Regions from separate parts of the Corynebacterium sp. AOP40-9SA-29 genome, predicted to be linked through region 1. Evidence: predicted binding sites of a transcription regulator. Region 1 holds the regulator's gene; each other region holds the start of a gene.
The links. Region 1 encodes LexA, which represses DNA repair genes until DNA is damaged. Its sites were predicted from a motif close to CGAACANNTGTTCG; they were not measured.

Region 1 (3,277 bases):
GCCACACCGCGATCATCGCCCGCCAGCTCGACCTGCCTTGCATCGTCGCCGTGGGAAGCAACCTGCGCGGCGTGAGCGCTGGCACCGAGGTCCTGGTGGACGGTGCGGCGGGAACCGTGGAGACCGGCGTGGACCCGGCAGAGGTGGAGAAGCGTGTCACCGCTGCCGCCGAACTGGCCTCGAAGGTCCGTGGCTGGCACGGCCCGGCGCAGACCGCCGACGGTCACCGGGTGCAGCTGTTGGCCAATGTGCAGGACGGTGCAGCCGCCCGCCAGGCCGCGGAGTCCGTGGCCGAGGGGATCGGCCTGTTCCGTACCGAACTCGGCTTCCTCAGTGAGACCACCGAGCCGTCCGTAGAGGAGCAGGCGAGGCGTTATGCCGAGGTCCTGTCCGCGTTCCCGGAGGGCAAGGTCGTGATCCGTACGCTGGACGCCGGCTCGGACAAGCCGGTGCCCTATGTGATGGCGGAGACCGAGGAGAACCCTGCTCTCGGTGTGCGCGGTCTGCGCATCGCCCGGACAAACCAGAAGTTGCTGGAACGCCAGCTGGACGGCATCGCCCTGGCGCTGAAGCTGTCCGGTCGCGAGGACTCTGCGGCGCAGACCTGGGTGATGGCACCGATGGTGGCAACGGTCTACGAGGCGAAGTGGTTCACCGAGCTGTGCCACGAGCGAGGCCTCGTGGCTGGCGCGATGATCGAGGTCCCGGCGGCGGCCCTCATGGCCGATAAGATGATGCCCTACCTGGACTTCGTGTCCATCGGTACGAATGACCTGACCCAGTACACCATGGCAGCAGACCGCATGTCGGCCTCGCTGGCGCACCTGACCGACCCGTGGCAGCCCGCGGTGCTGCGACTCGTGCACACCACGTGTCGTTCTGGCGCGGAGACCAAGACGGCAGTGGGCGTGTGCGGTGAGGCCGCGGCGGACCCGGTGCTGGGCTGCGTGCTCGCCGGTCTCGGTGTGACCTCTCTGTCCGCGGCACCGCCTGCACTCGCTGCGGTGGGCGCCCAGTTGGGCGAGGTGGATTTCGCGGTGTGCCGTGAGATGGCCGCTGCCGCACTGGACGCCGATGGCGCGGAGGAGGCCAAGGCAGCCGCCGCGGCCGTGCTGGGGCTCTAGCGCTCTAGCGCACCCTGTATCCACGCAAACCCCCCGGACGCCTCTGACGGAGGCTGTCCGGGGGTTTCGCGTATCAACGTGGGGATTGCGGGGGCCTAGATCTTGCGAAGCACCGCGACCACGCGGCCGAGGATGTCGGCGTTGTCCCCCGGGATGGGTTCGAACAGGTCGTTGTGGGGGAGGAGCCAGACGCCCGCTTCGTCCTTCTGGAACTCCTTGACCGTCGCCTCCCCGTCGATCATCGCGGCCACGAAGTCCCCGAGTTCGGCGACCTTCTGGGAGCGTACGGCGACCCAGTCACCGTTGAAGATGCCAGCATCGCGCATGGACTCGCCAATGACCTGGAGCAGGAACAGTTCCCCGCCACCGACGAGTTCCTGGGGAAGAGGGAAGTGGGCCTCGACGTGCTCTTCGGCCAGGATGGGCGAACCGGCGGCGATCTGACCGACGACGGGCACGAAGGACGGCTCCGGCATACCGGAGGGACCGCTGGTGTTAGCCGGCTTCGGCCCCGGACGGTTGTCGACCTCGTCGTCGAAGTCCCTGATATCGACCGCGCGCGGCTTGTTGTCCTCGCGGCGCAGGTACCCCTTCCGCTCGAGCTCGCGCAGGTGGTACGACACCGACGAGGTCGAGTTCAACCCCACTGCGTCGCAGATCTCGCGGATGCTCGGCGGGTATCCGCGGAACCGGGTCGCGTCCTTGATCACGTCCATGATGCGCCGTTGACGGTCGGAAAGCTTCTCCCTCCCCTTTGCGTCGAGCGCGGCACCTGCCTCGGTGACCTTCGCCCGCTTTCGCTTGCCTGCCGTGGTTCCCACGGAGGACTTCTGCTTCTCTGACATCTGACCCACTCCTGGACTCGTTGTACCGGTCGTGTCCCCGACCTTACATGACCGAACGGACATCGTTGGTCAGGGTGTTCGAAAATCTCTGGAAAGTTGTGGACATCATCGAACACCCGTGCTACCTTCGGGTGCAGATACAGAACTTCGAACACACGGACGAAGAACGTGCCGTCGGAATCAAGCGATGTCCGCCAGCGGTGCTGTCATGGTCCTTGTCTGAAGCCGGGAATCCGGTCTGCTTCCACGGAAAGAGGGTTGTCATGAGCACGATGTCGGTTGAAAGTCGTCGGTCCGGCCTCCGCCGTCCCGTCTATCGGCGTCCGGAGTGGTCCGGGTCCGCGCTGGATGGTTTCTCGAACACCTGGGGGGAGGGTTCGGTCCGAACCCCTTCGGTCGTGCAACGGCAGCGGTACCTCCGTCAGGGCAGAATTGCTGAACGTCCGTTCGAGCCGACCTCCAGGTACGCCAGAATTCGGCGTCGCGCGTCCATGGTCGTCGGTTCCCCCGGCATGACCGTACTTTCTCTGGCCGCGCTGGTGACGTTCCTCGCCATATCTCCGGCGGTCACTGGGCAGCAGGAGGACACCGTGACACCGACCGGGACGACCACGGTCACGGTGAGCGACGGCCAGAGTCTGGCGGAGATCGCTGAGCAGCACGTGCACGGGGCCAGCGTTGGCGACGCGGTGGCGAGGATCGCTTCGCTCAACGATGTTAGCGACATGGGTGGACACTGGACGGATGAAGGCTCCCAGGGGAGCACCCGGGACGTGGTCGTCCCCGTCTACTGACCGACCCCTCGTCCGCCTGCGGTGCGGCTCGGAGTCGGAGGTAGCATGTGGGGACACCAACTGTCCTGACGACTTCCATGAGGGAGAACACCGTGCTTTGTCCCGCCTGCCGTTCCGAGGACTCCCGGGTCGTGGACTCCCGCACGGTAGAATCCGGCTCCGCCATCCGCCGTCGCCGAGAATGTCTCTCGTGCAAGACCCGGTTCACCACCTTGGAACGATCCGTGCTGCTGGTCACCAAGCGAAGTGGTGTCACCGAGGAGTTTCGCCGCGACAAGGTGATCCGGGGTGTCGGAAGGGCCTGTCAGGGCCTCGAGGTCTCCGGAGACGACCTGAAGATCCTCGCCCACGACGTAGAGCAGTCACTGCGTGCCTCCCACGGCTCCCAGGTCGCCGCCGACGACATCGGCCTGGCGATCCTCGAACCCCTTCGCAACCTCAACGAGGTCGCCTACCTCCGGTTCGCCTCGGTCTACAAGTCCTTCCGCTCGACTGAAGACTTCGAGAAGGAGAT
Region 2 (3,277 bases), on a different contig from region 1:
AAGAGCCCAGCTCGCCCGGGTTCTGGCGGCTGGACCGGAGCATGTATTGATGGATGAGCCTTTCGGCGCGCTTGATCCCTTCACCCGCGAGCAATTGCAGGCAGAGCTTCTCCGGGTGTGGGCCACGGCGTTCCCCTCTGTTGTCTTCGTGACGCACAGTGTGGAGGAGGCGCTCTTATTGGGCCATCGTGTGGTCGTGATGGCGGGCGGTCCGGGCAGGGTGTTGGAGGAAGTCGCGGTCCCTAAATCGCTCCGAGCCGATGTGGACGCAGATGTTCCACGTGAAACCATCCAGGCTCGCCTTCGGGAACTGTCGACGAATCCGGAGATCGTGGATCTTCGCCGCCAGGTCACCGAGCTCATATCCTCGGTCAGTCAGATCTGATTCTCAGAACTGGTCCGCCAGCGGTAGTGGTGTAGTGGCCGTTGTCTGGGCCGATCCAGTGGATGGTGATCCCGGCGTCCTCGGTGGAGCACGTCCACCGTCTCTGCGTTTTCAACTTATGGTGGTGTCGGCAGAGCAACTGTCCGTTCGCCACGGAGGTGGGACCATTGCTCGTGGAGTCCGTGTGCGGACTGTTCTCGATATGGTCGAACTCGCACTGGGATGCGGGCACGGTGCAGTTGGGGAAGCGGCAGTGAGTATCCCTCCCCATGATTGCGGCCTTGTGTTTCACGGGAAACGTGTAGGCCTCCACTGGGTCAAGAGTTCCGGTGAGGAGTCGTGGGGTATGAGCCCGGGACTCCAGCATGTCGGCCGCCGCGGTGGACACCCAGCCGACTCCGGGGACGAATCCGGGGCCGTAGCCCGTGTGATCGTCCTCGGTCAGACGGTAGAGGTTTACCGTCACAGTGATGTTATTCGCCCCATCTCCAAGTGCCTCGAAAATGACCTTGGCACGGCAAGCTGACAGTGATTCCCGGACGTCCGAGATCTCCGTGGTTTTCTTTAGCTCCTGGAGCTCTTTCCAGCCGGCCGTGTTGACTGCATCCCAAATACGGGTCGCGGCGGCCTTGCTGCCGCAGTCGAGCACGATCCGGTTGTCTCGGCGGAAGACGCGGGCCTGGCCGGTCTCGAACTCCTCCGTCTCGGTGACGAGGTCCGAGTCGAGAGCGAGGATGACTTCCTCGACGAGGTCCCCAAGTGCCTCGAGCGGCACGGGGGAGGGGTAGGTGATTCCCTCGATCCACTCGACGACCGCGCACTCGACGGCGAGGTCCAGTGCCCGGCGTACTGGCTCGGCCTCCCGGGAGGTGAGGGGCCGGAGATGGCGGTTAATGATCAACCACACGAGATCCAGGTGTTCGACACTGAGCCGCCCGTCCTCGCCGGCGATGTCGAAGAGATCAGGCATACGCACGCCGAGTTCGCCAGAGTGAGCGAACCGGCGTGCTTCACCACGTCCCCGTCCTCGGCGGGCCAGTGCGGTACTGTGGCGTTGATCCCCGGCAATGGTGGCCAGGTAGGCAACCAGGGCCATCTCGGCCCTGTTGATAGGATAGACCAGTAATTCAGCGTCCGTCGGCATCTCAACCAGGTCAACTGCCATGGTCCCCACCCCTTGTCCGGAACTGCACTTCGGAGATATTTTCCTTTGTTGGTGAACACTCTACACAATGACTCGGACATGGTCAACCACCTGTTCGAATAGATCGCACAAGGGGTCAAAATGGGGGCACCCGCAATATAGACCGCTTGGTCTGTATAATATTCATGGTGTGACCTGCGCAAATACTTCCCCGCCATGCAATGCCCCTTGCGCTTCTGCAGACAGACTGGTCTACTGGTCATCATGATCACAGCACACACGGACACCGCGTCCACACCCCGTCTTCCCCTGGCCGTCCTGGCAGCAGAGGTCAACGGCACCATGATGTGCGTGGTCATCGACTCCTACTTCGACGAGAGCCTGGCCCCCGGACTCGTCTCCGTGCGCATCCCCTCCGACGACCTCACCTGGCGCCAGCTGCGAACCGCCCCCCGCCTGGGCATTTCCGTACTCAACCCGCTGCAGACCATGGGCGTGGCGAACATCGCCCACTCACTGTCCGCCGAGGACGGTGCGGGCGTCGTCGACGGCGCGGCGGTGCACCTGACCACCCGTCTCTATCAGGAGTTCGACGCTGGCGACCACATCGTCGCCCTGATGCACGTCACCGGACGCCGTACCGGCGACATCGCACCGGAACAGCGCGACTACCTGTTCGCCGCCGCCTGAGCCTCGTCCGCCTCGATCTCCTCGGTGAACTCCCGCTTGCTCGCCTGCCACTCGTCCTCGACCATGCCGAGACGCCAGTAGCCGGAGATCGAGACGTCCGACTTCGGGACACCGCTGTCCACGAACAGGTGACGGCGCAGGTCACGGATCATTTCCGCCACCCCGTGGATGAACCACTGGGTCTCGCCGGACGGTACACCCGCCGCGACGACGGCGCGGACCAGTTCCGTGCCGTGCGTCGCGCCATCGCGCTCGACCCAGTGGATCGTCGTACCCGGGTGTGACGGGGCGGGCAGGTGCGCGTCGGCGTCCGACACCTCGACCCACGCCTCCGCCGTGACGTCCTGCGGCAACGCCTCGATACCGGCGAAGATTGCCGGGGCGGCGGCCTCGTCGCCGGCGAAAACGACGTGCTCACCCTCGGGGCGCCACGCGCCGCCGGGGCCCATGAAACCGATGCCGTCGCCCGGACGGGCAGCGTCCGCCCATGGCCCGGCCAGTCCCGAGTCTCCGTGGGAGACGAAGTCGATGTCCACGGTCTGTGCCTCAGCGTCCCAGGAACGCAGCGTGTACGTCCGCGTCACCGGCCACTCCTCCCGCGGGAGCTCCTCGCGCACCTGCGCCGGGTCGAACGGCCAACTGTAGGACGCCCCCTCCGGCGGGAAGAGCAGCTTCACGTAGTGGTCGGTGTGCGCCAGGTCGGCGTAGGGCAGGGAGTCGCACGCGAGCGTGACGCGCACCATATCGCGTGAAATCCGGGAAGAACCGGTCACGGTGGCGGAGTGGACGGGACGGGCGGGACGGGGCATGGACAGGCTTTCCTTCTACTGCGGTGTCGGTGGTCGTCGACCATGGTACGCACCTGACCCGGATATGGGTCATGAGGTGGTAAGATTGCCAGGTCTATACCTAGTCTTCTGGAAGGGATCGCACCGAAGTGAGCGACGACAACTACGGCGGCGGCGAGACGCTGTTCGACCGCATTACCCCCATTGACCTCAATGAGGAGATGCGGAACAGCTACATCGACTACGCCATGAGCGTCATCGTCGGCCGTG
Region 3 (3,277 bases), on a different contig from region 1:
AGGGACGCACAGCGAGTCAACGTCGCCTGCCCGAGGGTATTGGCCTGCGCGGTCAGCGCCTCACGCTGATCTGCGGGCGCGTCCACCAGGCCGGTATCAAAGGCCTCCGGAACAGCCTGCACGACCAGCAGATCCCTAAACCTGTCGAGCAGGTCCATCGCGAAGCGACGCGGATCGTGGCCCGCGTCGATCACGTCACTGACACAGCCAAACAGGCCCGCTTGGTCCTGGTCCGCGAGAGCATCCATCGCCCTGTCGATGAGCGAGGTGTCCGTAAACCCGAGCAGGGCCACCGCCCGGCTGTAGGTGACTCCCTCCTCGCCACTACCGGCGAGCAGCTGGTCCATGATGCTCAACGAGTCTCGCGGAGAACCACCGCCGGCACGAATGACCAGTGGGTACACCGAATCCTCAACGACGGCACCCTCGTCCTCACACACGCGCCCCAGTAGGCCACGCATCGCCGGCGGGGTCAGCAGCCGGAACGGGTAATTGTGCGTACGCGACCGGATAGTCTGCAGCAGCTTCTCCGGTTCCGTGGTGGCGAAGATAAAGATGAGGTGCTCCGGCGGCTCCTCGACGATCTTCAGCAGCGCGTTGAAGCCCGCCGCCGTGATCATGTGGGCCTCGTCGATGATGAACACCCTGTAGCGCGAGTCCGCCGGGGCGTAGAACGCCCGGTCGCGCAGCTCGCGCATGTCATCGACACCGTTGTGCGTCGCCGCATCCATCTCGGTGACGTCCAACGTGCCCGGCCCGCCGGGCGCCAAAGCGAGGCAGGACGCACACTCGCCGCACGGGGTTGATGTGGGCCCCTGCTCGCAGTTCAGCGAGCGGGCGAGGATCCTCGCCGACGAGGTCTTACCGCAGCCTCGTGGGCCGGAGAACAGGTAGGCGTGGTTGATCCGCCCGCTGTCCAGTGCCGTCGACAACGGTTCGGTCACATGTTCCTGCCCCACGACCTCGGCAAACGACGCAGGCCGGTACTTCCTGTAAAGAGCCACGGACCCAGCCTACAAGGCGGGACGGACATGGACCGCCCCACCGTCGAGACCGGGGGATGTCATCGCCCGGAGGCTACTGAGAAGACACCGGCTCTCCTCACTCCGCACCATAGGAGATTGCCATTATTCGAACATACTATTGACCATGTCCGTGGCATGTAGTACACTTCCGTCAAGGAAGCCAACCAAGGGGGACGCTGGCACCATGACAGACGACAACACCACACCCACCATGAGCATGGACGACATCCAACGCCACCTCAACCTCGGCGAAATGCTGCTCATCGCGAAACTCCGCGACATTGCCGCCACCGAACGCTTCGCCACAGCTCTGGCACTACGCGGACGTTCCCGAACTGATGCCTCCCGCTTCGCACATGCAGGCGAACTCGCCGCACGTAACCTCGAACTCTTTTGCGCAGTGCTCACCACCGGCATCCTCGCCGCCGACCACCTCGCCTTGATCCGCCGCCTGATCCACGCCCAACTAGACACCGTGCCCACAGCCCACCACGATGAGATCACCGCACACCTCGACGCCGCGGTGAACAAAGACGTCACCCCCTGGCTACGCGACACCACCGAGCTGGTCACCCTGCGCGAACTCCGCGACCGCGTGCGCGCAGCAATCCTCGACGCCGCCCCGGAACTGGCCAATGACACCGCCCTCGCCCAGGAAGACACCGCCACACTCAAACGCCGCGGCAAACAACTCGTCCTCACCGGTGGCGACGAAGTCACCCTCGCCGCCATCGACGACGAACTCGACAAGAAAGCCCGCGTCCTACTCGCCGACGCCCGCCGCCAGCAGGAAGACATCCCCGAAGACCAACGCACCGTGCTGCCAACCCGCTCACAACTCAAAGCACAAGTACTGCTCGAACAGCTCGGCGACAACCCAGCCTCGATGAAAATCCGAGTGAACCTGTACCGTGCGACCCTCGACGGCATTCATGGCACCGGAGCGGGCTACGTCACCGGCGTTGGCTGGATCGACCCTTCCACCGCCCAGCGCCTGGAAAACGAGTCCGGCTACGTGCGCGTCCTGCACACCAACCCCGACAAGTATCCCGACACCGAGGCCTACTCATTCACCACCGCGCATAAGGACTACCTCGACGGGCGTGACGCGACCTGCCGGTTCCCGAACTGTGACGTGCCGGCCACGCTGTGCGACAACGACCACATCATCAACTCCCCGCACACCGACCCCACCAGCGACGGGATCACCCATCCGAGCAACGGGCAGAAACTGTGCCGCCCGCACCACCGGCTGAAAACCGAGGGGGTATGGACCTGCTCCACCACCGACGACGGGTTCACCATCGACTGGCAAGGCCCGAACGACCGGCGTTACACCACCCACGCCACCGGCCCGTTGGCCCAGGCGTACGACCCGGACGCGGTCTACCCCGCATATCCCGATGAACCCACCGAACCGGTCGAACCTGCAGAACCTACCGAACCGGTTGAACCCACCGAACCAGCCGAACCATCCGAACCAGAAGGCCCCGACCCCACCGAGGGCCCGCCGGCATAGAAGCCACCCGCAGCTACACAGAAAGCCCCCGCACCCTCGCAGGTGCAGGGGCCAGACGTGCGGGCCAGGGCCGCGGATAGCCCCGAATTCAGCGCCACACGTCGTTCAGATTCGCCTGCGACGTCGCCAACAACTGCTGCGCCGCACCCGGACCACCGTCCACCGCCACGCGGTACTCGTCCTCGGTCAGCATCACCAACTGCGCAAAAACTGTCATCCGGCCCGGATGCGTGTACTCGTGCTGCTGCCCGCCACCATGACGACCACCGAAGTTCACCTCATGCACGTTCGGCACCCCGTCCTCCCACAGGAACGGCGGGACGAGCAGACCGTGCTGCGCGGTGATCGTGTCGTCAACATGCCACCCCAACTTCGGCAGGAGCAGGCCCGGCTGCGGTGACAACTGGATCGGATCGCGGGAGATCATCGTCGCTGCGGCCATCACCAGGTCCGCCGCCGCCCGACCGTGACCAGCGGTGACTGTAATGAACTCGACCCGCAGGTCCGAACCGTCCTCCGTAACGAGCAACGGTTCGATGCGCGCGGCGTCCAGTGTCGCCGCAACGGTCTCCGCGTCGCCCGCGCCGCCCGCGCCGCCCGCGCCGCCCGCGCCAGCCCCGTCCGCATCACCACCAAGATTCAACTCAGCGACCGTGAACTCCGGGAAGCTCTGACTCACCCGGCGCCGCGACGTGGTGAACTCGCCGGGCAGCAGGTCGCCGACCCAGTACGT

Region 2: the regulator LexA is predicted to act here: its motif matches at 1,634-1,647, upstream of ACT3SZ_RS03790 (HNH endonuclease signature motif containing protein).
Region 3: the regulator LexA is predicted to act here: its motif matches at 1,133-1,146, upstream of ACT3SZ_RS01785 (HNH endonuclease signature motif containing protein).

What each region holds. Positions count from the first base shown of each region.
Region 1 is NZ_JBQSWR010000002.1:152,131-155,407, forward strand. Features, by position in the region: gene ptsP (phosphoenolpyruvate--protein phosphotransferase) at 1-1,124, shown strand, start outside; gene lexA (transcriptional repressor LexA) at 1,220-1,840, opposite strand; gene ACT3SZ_RS05225 (hypothetical protein) at 2,482-2,763, shown strand; gene nrdR (transcriptional regulator NrdR) at 2,856-3,277, shown strand, end outside.
Region 2 is NZ_JBQSWR010000001.1:806,703-809,979, reverse strand. Features, by position in the region: gene ACT3SZ_RS03795 (ABC transporter ATP-binding protein) at 1-385, shown strand, start outside; gene ACT3SZ_RS03790 (HNH endonuclease signature motif containing protein) at 372-1,355, opposite strand; gene ACT3SZ_RS03785 (flavin reductase) at 1,794-2,219, shown strand; gene ACT3SZ_RS03780 (siderophore-interacting protein) at 2,198-3,028, opposite strand; gene gyrA (DNA gyrase subunit A) at 3,157-3,277, shown strand, end outside.
Region 3 is NZ_JBQSWR010000001.1:386,804-390,080, forward strand. Features, by position in the region: gene ACT3SZ_RS01780 (DNA polymerase III subunit gamma and tau) at 1-1,004, opposite strand, end outside; gene ACT3SZ_RS01785 (HNH endonuclease signature motif containing protein) at 1,210-2,544, shown strand; gene ACT3SZ_RS01790 (hypothetical protein) at 2,633-3,277, opposite strand, start outside.